One region of the Aquabacterium sp. G14 genome, then DNA from elsewhere that is predicted to be linked to it. Evidence: predicted binding sites of a transcription regulator. Region 1 holds the regulator's gene; each other region holds the start of a gene.
What was found. The regulator sigma-54, encoded in region 1, starts transcription at its own class of promoters, with help from an activator protein. The targets are predictions, from matches to a motif close to TGGCANGNAANCTGCTTT.
Positions count from the first base shown of each region.

Region 2: the regulator sigma-54 is predicted to act here: its motif matches at 1,136-1,153, upstream of adh (aldehyde dehydrogenase).
Region 3: the regulator sigma-54 is predicted to act here: its motif matches at 1,265-1,282, upstream of WIT60_RS08550 (pilin).
Region 4: the regulator sigma-54 is predicted to act here: its motif matches at 1,273-1,290, upstream of WIT60_RS15100 (circularly permuted type 2 ATP-grasp protein).

Region 1 covers NZ_JBBEYB010000013.1:9,028-11,227, reverse strand. Annotated here, with positions in the region: gene lptB (LPS export ABC transporter ATP-binding protein) at 1-320, shown strand, start outside; gene WIT60_RS13185 (RNA polymerase factor sigma-54) at 334-1,872, shown strand; gene WIT60_RS13180 (DUF599 domain-containing protein) at 1,958-2,200, shown strand, end outside.
Region 2 covers NZ_JBBEYB010000008.1:135,533-137,732, forward strand. Annotated here, with positions in the region: gene adh (aldehyde dehydrogenase) at 1-1,058, opposite strand, end outside; gene WIT60_RS10605 (sigma-54-dependent Fis family transcriptional regulator) at 1,356-2,200, shown strand, end outside.
Region 3 covers NZ_JBBEYB010000006.1:93,391-95,590, forward strand. Annotated here, with positions in the region: gene WIT60_RS08540 (O-linked N-acetylglucosamine transferase family protein) at 1-358, opposite strand, end outside; gene WIT60_RS08545 (hypothetical protein) at 383-706, opposite strand; gene WIT60_RS08550 (pilin) at 764-1,192, opposite strand; gene WIT60_RS08555 (DUF2919 family protein) at 1,448-1,921, opposite strand; gene WIT60_RS08560 (MBL fold metallo-hydrolase) at 1,976-2,200, opposite strand, start outside.
Region 4 covers NZ_JBBEYB010000018.1:22,550-24,749, forward strand. Annotated here, with positions in the region: gene WIT60_RS15100 (circularly permuted type 2 ATP-grasp protein) at 1-1,212, opposite strand, end outside; gene WIT60_RS15105 (hybrid sensor histidine kinase/response regulator) at 1,328-2,200, opposite strand, start outside.

The sequences.
Region 1 (2,200 bases):
TGTCCCTCTCGGGCGGCGAGCGCCGCCGCGTCGAAATTGCCCGCGCCCTCGCCACCCAGCCGCGCTTCATCCTGCTCGACGAGCCCTTTGCGGGCGTCGATCCCATCGCCGTCATCGAGATCCAGCGCATCATCAGCTTCCTCAAGGCGCGCGGCATCGGTGTGCTCATCACCGACCACAACGTCCGCGAAACGCTGGGCATCTGCGACCGCGCCTACATCATCAGTGAAGGTAGCGTCCTGGCCGAAGGCAGCCCGGCTGACATCGTGCACAACGCCGAGGTCCGCAAGGTCTATCTCGGCGAGCACTTCCGCATGTGAGTGACCGGCGCCCATGAAGCCCTCCCTGCAGTTTCGGCTTTCGCAACACCTGGCGCTGACCCCTCAGCTGCAGCAGTCCATCCGGCTCCTGCAGCTGTCCACCCTCGAACTGCACCAGGAAATCGAGCAGATGCTCGAACAAAATCCCTTCCTGGAGCCTGAGGACGATTACTCGCCCATCGAGACCGCGGCCTCACTGGAGTTCGAACGCCAGCGCAACGAGCGCAACAGCAGCGAAGACGCCGGCGCCGAACGTGACAGCGCGCCCGCCGAGGCCGACACCAGCGGCATCGACACCGCCGAGCTGGGCACCACCGAGCGCGAGGACTGGGAAAACGGCACCGAGCGCGACGACTTCGACGGCATCAGCGAAAGCCCGGCCCGCCAAAGCCAGGGCGACGACGACACCGACCCGCTCGAGCGCAACAGCCTGTCCATCACCCTGCAAGAGCACCTGCGTCAGCAATTGCTGGGCACCCGCTTGAGCGACGAGGACATGGCCGCGGTCGACATGCTCATCGAGTCCCTCAACGAGGACGGTTACCTCGCCGACACGCTCGAAGAGATCGCTGCCAGCCTGTTGCCCGACGAGCCGGACGAAGACACCCTCGACGAACTGATGTCGCGCTTGCGCTGCGCACTGGGCTGGCTGCAAAGCCTGGAGCCGGTGGGCGTGGGCGCGCGCAACCTCTCCGAGTGCCTGCTGCTGCAACTGCGCGGTCTGCCCGGCGAGCCCGCTCGCGAGGTCGCCATGGCCATCTGCCGCGAGCATCTTGAGTTGCTGGCCCGTCGCGACTTCAAGAAGCTCATGGCCGCCACCGGCGCCGACGAGGCTCTGCTGAAAGACGCGCAAAGCCTCATCGTCTCGCTCGAGCCTAAACCCGGCCGCGCCTTCACCCGCGCCGAGGCCAACATCATCATCCCGGACGTCATCGTCCAGAAGTCCGGCCGCGGCTGGAAAGTCGTCCTCAACCCGGACGTCATGCCCAAGCTGCGCATCAACGACTACTACGCGCAGGCCTTGCGCTCCAGCCGGGGCGCACGCGGCAGCACGGCCAGCGAAGGTCACGCCAACCTCAATGCCCGCCTGCAAGAGGCCCGCTGGTTCGTCAAGAACATCATGCAGCGCTTCGACACCATCTTGCGTGTCTCGCAGGCCATCGTCGATCGGCAAAAGAACTTCTTCACCCATGGCGAAATCGCCATGAAGCCCCTGGTCCTGCGCGAAATCGCCGACGAACTCGGGCTGCACGAGTCCACCATCTCGCGCGTGACCACCGCCAAGTACATGAACACGCCTTTCGGCACGTTCGAACTCAAGTACTTCTTCGGCTCCTCGCTCAACACCGAGGCAGGTGGCAACGCCTCCAGCACCGCGGTGCGCGCCCTCATCAAACAGCTGGTCGCGGCCGAAGATCCCAAGAAGCCCTTGTCAGACAGCGCCTTGTCCAGCATGCTGGAAGAGCAAGGCATCCAGGTCGCCCGCCGCACCGTCGCCAAATACCGCGAAGCCCTCAAGATCGCGCCTGCGAACCTGCGCAAGGCCTTGTGAGTGCACGTGATGGGTGGGGGCGCAGGCCGGGCGCTTCGCTGTCGCGATCCTGTCCCGCGCCGCAACGGCCCCTGATTCATTGACCATGCTTTACCGCCTCCAAGACCTTGTCGACCTCTTGCCCTGGCAGGACTGGGCCGCCTTGGCCCTGTTCGTGTTCGGCTGGATCGGCTATGCCCAGTTCGCCAGCCGCCGTGCCCGCGTTGAAAGCACCCTGCTGTCCAGCACCAATCACTACCGTCGCCTGTGGATGATCCAGGTCACCCACCGTGACCAGCGCGTGGTCGATGCCGCCATCACGCAGAACCTCGCCAGCAGCCCTGGCTTC
Region 2 (2,200 bases), on a different contig from region 1:
ATGATCTTGTCCATCTGCATGGCCGAGGCCTGGGCCCCCATCATCGTGTCCGTGTCCAGCGGGCTGCCCTGCTTGATGGCGGCCACGCGCTTGAGGGCGCGCTCGATGAAGCGGTCGTAGATCGATTCCTGGATCAGCGCGCGCGACGGGCAGGTGCACACCTCGCCCTGGTTGAAGGCGAACAGCACCATGCCCTCGATGGCCTTGTCGAGGAAGGCATCGTCTTCGGCCATGACATCGTCAAAGAAGATGTTGGGGCTCTTGCCACCCAACTCCAGCGTCGCGGGAATCAGGTTGCCGGCCGCCGCCTGGGCGATCACGCGGCCCGTGGCGGTGGAACCGGTGAAGGCGATCTTGGCGATGCGCTTGCTGCTGGCCAGCGGCATGCCGGCTTCACGGCCAAAGCCATTGACGATGTTGAGCACACCGGCCGGCAGCAGGTCGGCGATCATCTCGGCCAGGATCAAGATGCTGATGGGGGTGGACTCGGCCGGCTTGAGCACCACGCAGTTGCCGGCGGCCAAGGCCGGAGCCAGCTTCCAGGCAGCCATCAGGATCGGAAAGTTCCAGGGGATGATCTGACCGACCACACCCAGGGGTTCGTGGAAGTGATAGGCAATGGTGTTGCCGTCAATTTCACTGATCGAACCTTCTTGTGAACGCAAACAGCCCGCAAAGTAGCGGAAGTGGTCCACCGCCAGCGGAATGTCGGCGTTCAGTGTTTCGCGGATGGGCTTGCCGTTGTCCACCGTCTCGGCATAAGCCAGCTTCTCCAGGTTCTGCTCGATGCGGTCGGCGATCTTCAGCAGGATGTTGGCGCGCTCGGCCGGCGCGGTGGCACCCCAGGCGTCTTTGGCAGCGTGGGCCGCATCCAGCGCCAGATTGATGTCCGCCTCGGTCGAGCGGGCGGCCTGGGTGTAGACCTTGCCGCTGATCGGCGTGATCACATCGAAATACTCGCCGCCCAGCGGGGCGACGAACTTGCCACCGATGAAGTTGTCGTAGCGGGTCTGGTAGGCCACGGGAGCGCCAGCGGCGCCGGGTGCTGCGTAGATCATCGAGTGTCTCCTCAAGGTCAGGTGTAGGGGATCAAGGGGCAAAGGAAGCCAGGCTTGTGGCCGTGACGCTCACCTTGAGTGCAGAGCGCGTGCCAATGCGGGTTCGTCCCGAGGCCGCAGGCCCTTGTCCCAGAGACGCCGCGACGCGTGAGTGGCTGTCACCCTGTGTCAGCCACCTTGTCTCCGCTGCACACACTGTCCCAAAATGACACAGGGTGACCACGGGTGTGTCACCTTGTCGGCCACGCCATACTCCGTCCACCGCGACCGAATTACCCTCCCCCACCCACCCCTGCCATGCCGCTGCAGCTCACCCACCACCAGTCAGAAACGGACCTCCTGCAGGCCCGCCGCTGCCTGATGGACGCCGGCGACGTGCCTCCAGGGCTGGTGGACGACACCCTGCGGCAGTCCTGGCTGCGCAGCCGCCATGCGGGCCTCAGCCCGGTCGATGTCGCCAGCGAGCCCCCGCTGTGCACACCCGCCGACCTGCGCCAAACCCTGGCCAGCGAGCACGACCTGCTGGCCCACGCCCGTCCGGTCATGAGCTTCGTGTTCGACCAGATCCGTGACAGCGGCAACGTGGTCGTGCTGGCCGACAACCACGGTCTGCTCCTGGACACCTTGGGCGACATCGATTTCGCCACCCGCGCCGAGCGCGTCTCGCTGAGGCCCGGCGCGCTCTGGCACGAACACGACCGCGGCACCAACGCCATCGGCACCGCCCTGGCCGAGGAACGGGCGGTCGTCATCCACGGCGCCGAGCACTACCTGGCCCGCAACAGCTTCCTCACTTGCGCGGCCGCCCCGGTGTTGACCTCGGAAGGCCGGCTGCGCGGCGTGATCGACATCTCCGGCGACCACCGGGGGCAGCACCCGCACACCTTCGCGCTGGTGCGCTCGGCCGCCCGCATGATCGAAGACCGCCTGTTCCATGCACGCCATGGCCACGACCAGGTGCTGCGCCTGCATGCCCACGCCGAAGGACTGGGTGCGGTGGGTGAAGGCCTGGTGGCCCTGTCGGACGACGGCTGGGTGGTCGGCAGCAACCAGCTGGCCCGAGAATGGTTGGGGCTGCCAGCCATGGGTGGCGGCACGCTGGCCGACCTGACAGGCCTGCGGGTGGCTCAGATGCCGCCCGG
Region 3 (2,200 bases), on a different contig from region 1:
AGATATGAATGTGTTCCAGCAACTCCAGCGCACGGGTAGTTTCTCGGTTATCGACCAAGCTTTTGGCGTAGTTGGCCACGCCAGGTATATACGCGTCATTCAGCGAATACGCCAACTCAAACTGCGCCCGCCCCTCTTGCTCACGGCCCACGTCCACATAGCACGCCCCCAAGCTGTTGATCAACTCCACATTCTGTTTGTCAACAGCCAAGCATTCTTCGTACAGCAAGATGGCCTCGTGCAACTCACCGCGCATACGGTGGTTATCAGCATCACGGATCTTGGCATTCAAGTCGAACGCGTCCACCTTCGACGCCTTCCGAAAGCCCAACAGACGACCAAACAGCGAGGACAGCATCAACTCACACCTTTACATGCCCGATCAGGCGCTGGCTTTCTTGGACAAGGCCACGACCAAACCCTCGGTGGCCATGTCGGCAAATTCATCAGGGTATCCGCACTCCTTCAGCCCCCATTTGAAGGCATTGGCCATCACAGCCCGCCCCATGAAGCCAATATTCTGGGCTTCCTTGAAATCGGACGCTGCTTTGTAAACACGCTCCAGATGTCGTGTGATTTTGTTAACCGAGACCTTACCGCGGCCATCCTGAATCAAGGTCGGCGGCAGATCTTTCACCAGCACAGCCAGCTGCTGAGCCACGAAGCTTTTCTCTTGTGTTCGGCTGAAGAAGTTCCAGATACTCATGCAATACCTCAAATAGAAAAGCCCCTCGAAGAGGGGCTTGCACAAAGCTCAATGAGCTTAGCCGCGGCACGAACCCGGCACATAGCGGGTGTCCGAACCCGAGCAAGTCCAAGTCAGCGAACCGTTGGCTGCCGAGGACGGGGTCAAGGTCAGCGTGATGGCAGCACCAACCGAAGACGTGGCAGAACTGCCGGTCACTGTGATCAGACCAGTCGTCGCAACGCTCGCGCCGGTAACTTTCCCGCCAACAACGATAGAGCAGTCAGAGGCCAAAGAGCTAGGGAATACACCGTTATTCGCCTGGAAAGCTTCGGTAATACAGGTGCGTGCACCGCTGGCCGCCAGCATCAGTTCCGACACCTTGGCACGGATGGTGTAGTTTTGGTAAGCAGGCAGCGCCACGGCAGCCAGAATACCAATGATGGCCACCACGATCATCAGTTCGATCAGGGTGAAGCCCTTTTGCACTTGCTTCATCATCTTCATGGTTAACTCCTAAGGCTTTCGCCCGTTTGAGATCAGAGGTCACCCCCTGGAACTGAGGGTGTGCAACATCGTAATGCACGGCACGTGCCAAGCCAAGAGCATCGCCACCTGTGCCAATTTACTCACACTTCAGAGGCCCGGTATGACAAAAAGCGCCCGCAGCGGCAACGCATTGAATCAGACCCGACCAAATTGGTCACATCTAAAGGTGGTCTGACCAATCGTGTCGCCCCCTCCCAGCAGCCCGCATGGACTTCACTGCTTAGCGGCGACGGGGAACTCACTGAACAATTGCCTGAAGTAAGCCGAGCGCACAAAAATCCACGCCATGCAGCCATCCAGGAGTGCAAATCCCGCCATCGCCACCTGAGCCCTCGTGAGCTCCCAATTGCCCTGAGTCGATGCATAAGTGAACCATGCCACATTGCAGGCTGCGGTCAACACAACCCAAACGTGCGTCCGACTCCATATCGAACGCCATACCCCACCCGCCTCAGGCTGGCGACTCCCGGCTGCAATCAACGCAGCCAAGGCGAAGGTCTCGCCAGCCAAGGCCAGCCAGGGCACCTTGTTGCCCATCATTTCAAAAATGGTACCAGCCTGCTGAGCTGACACCAACATGATCAACATCAGCACCCAATATCTGACCAACACCGCCATGCCAAGCCAAAATGTGCCCGGCACACGCAAAACGCCATATTGATCGACGTCTAATAATCTCTCGTCCATTGATAACCTTGTGATGGCCCCAGGCTTCAGAGGGAATGCCCCCAGCGCATTGAATCACATCTGCCGCCGGTCCACGACCGGTGCATGAAACCGCTGTCCTTCACGTAGCGGCTCAATCACATGCCGGGTGTCCAGCGCACGGATCTGCGACAACACGGCCGGAACCTCGCCGGGTTTCGGGTGCGTGATGTACACACTCACTTCGCCATCCAACTGCAACAACTCTTGCGCCAGGGTTTGGGGTGAGAGGTGCCCACTGATGTCGGCCAGATAAGCCTC
Region 4 (2,200 bases), on a different contig from region 1:
ACCCGGTGTGTTCAACAAGGGGTAAGTGGGGCGGATGACCTGACGGGCCAGCTGCGGCCGCACGGCCTCCCACGCCGAGGCCTCGCCGCACCACCAGCTCGGCAAGGACGGCAAGATCAGGTCTTCGCCCAGCAGGTGCGAGGACAAGGCCGGCAGGAAGCCATGCACTGCAGGTGACTCCAGGAAACCGGTGCCCAGTGCGTTGGCCAGCACCACATTGCCAGCCCGAACCACCTGGGTCAGGCCCGGGATGCCCAGGGTCGAATCGGTGCGCAGCTCCAGCGGGTCACAGAAGTCGTCGTCCAGCCGGCGCAGCAGGCCGTGGATGGGCGTCAAGCCCTGCACGGTCTTGAGGAACAGGCGGTCGTCGCGCACGATGAGGTCGCAGCCCTCCACCAGGGGCAAGCCCAGGTAACGCGCCAGGTAGGCGTGCTCGAAGTAAGTCTCGTTGTAAGGGCCGGGGGTGAGCAGCGCCAGGCTGGGCGTGTCGCCCTGGGCACAGGGTTGCGCCAGCGTGCTGATCGTGTCCAGCAACTGGCGGTAGGTGCTGGCGAGATGCTGCACATTGAGCGCCCGGTAGGCCTCGGGAAAAAGACGGGACACGATCAGGCGGTTTTGCATGACGTAGCCCAGCCCCGACGGAGCCTGGGTGCGTTGCCCCACCACCCACCAGGCGCCATCCGGGCCGCGAGCCAGGTCAAACGCCACGACATGCAGGTAGACGCCCCCCAAGGGTTGCGTGCCTTGCAGGCCACGCAGGTAACCGGGGTGGCCCAACACCAGCGCGGAAGGCAACAGGGCCTCGCGCAACAGGGTTTGCGGCCCGTAGGTGTCCACCAGGATCCGGTTGAGCAAATCGGCACGCTGGGCGATGCCACGCTCCAGCCAGGGCCACTCCTCAGGCGCGATCAAGTGCGGCAAAGGCTCCAGCGACCAGGGTCGGCTGCTGCCGCCCGCGGCGTTGTAAACGTTGTAGGTGATGCCGTCTTCGCGAATCTGACGCGCCAGTGCCTCCTGACAGCGGCTGAGCTCGGCCAAGGGTGTGCCCAGTTGCTCGGCCAAGGCCCGCCAGACTGGCCGCAACTGGCCGTTGGGCAAGCGCAACTCGTCGTGATGACCCGGCTCGACGGGGCGAGCCTGGCTGAGCCACGCTTCGGCCCAGTCCGTCTGGACCGTGGCAGAGGGGGCGCGCATGGATGAGAAAGTGGACATGATGAGGCTCAAAGGACGGCATCGGTGCGCGACAGGGCGTGTCCCCGATTCTCAACCATGCAAGCAAATAACCGGCCAAGGGTTGTTCAGCACAACATGACCAAGACGCCATGACTCAATGGCCGGGCGCCATCAGCAACTCATCCAGGCAGCGCAACAAGGCCACCACATCCAAAGGCTTGGTCAGGTAGGCCGCGAACCCGCGATCCTTGGCTGCGTGCACGCGATCCGGCATCGCGTCGGCCGACAGTGCCACACGGGGCACATGACGCAGGCGCGGATCAGCCTGCAGGGCGTCATCCAGTTCGAAACCCGTCATGTCGCCCAGGTGCATGTCCAGCAAGAGCAGATCGGGCGGCGTCGCCGTGATCAAGCTCAAGGCCTCTTGCCCACTGGTCGCCACCTTCAGCGCCCAGGCGGGCCGCAAGGTCATGATCTGTCGAACCAGTTGCACATTGATCTCGTTGTCCTCCGCATAAACGATGGTCGCGGCGTGAAGTGAAGGCGGTGTCTCTTCGCCCAGCCCAGCAAAGCTCGATGACTCCGCGACCGCTCCGGCTGGCAAGGCAACAGTGAACACACTGCCCACGCCATGTTGGCTCTGAACGGACAGGGTCCCGTCCATCAAAGCCAGCAGGCGTTGCACGATCACCAGCCCGATGCCCGTGCCTTCGATTCCGCTCTGCTCTGCCCCCAATCGGTTGAAAGGCTCAAACAGGTGGTCAAGCTGTTCAGGCGTCAGGCCCCGTCCGGTGTCAGACACCGCACACCGCACCAGATCGCCCTCGGACCACACCTGCACGCGCACCATCCCACCAGCGTGGTTGTACTTGATGGCATTGCTCAGCAGGTTCACCAACACCTGACGCAGACGCACCCGATCGGCGCGAACTGTGAGCTCGGCATCTTGAGGGGCAATGTCCAGGCTGACCCGCGCCTGCTCCGCCGCATCGGCCACCATGCTCACGGCATCGTGTAGCACGGTCTC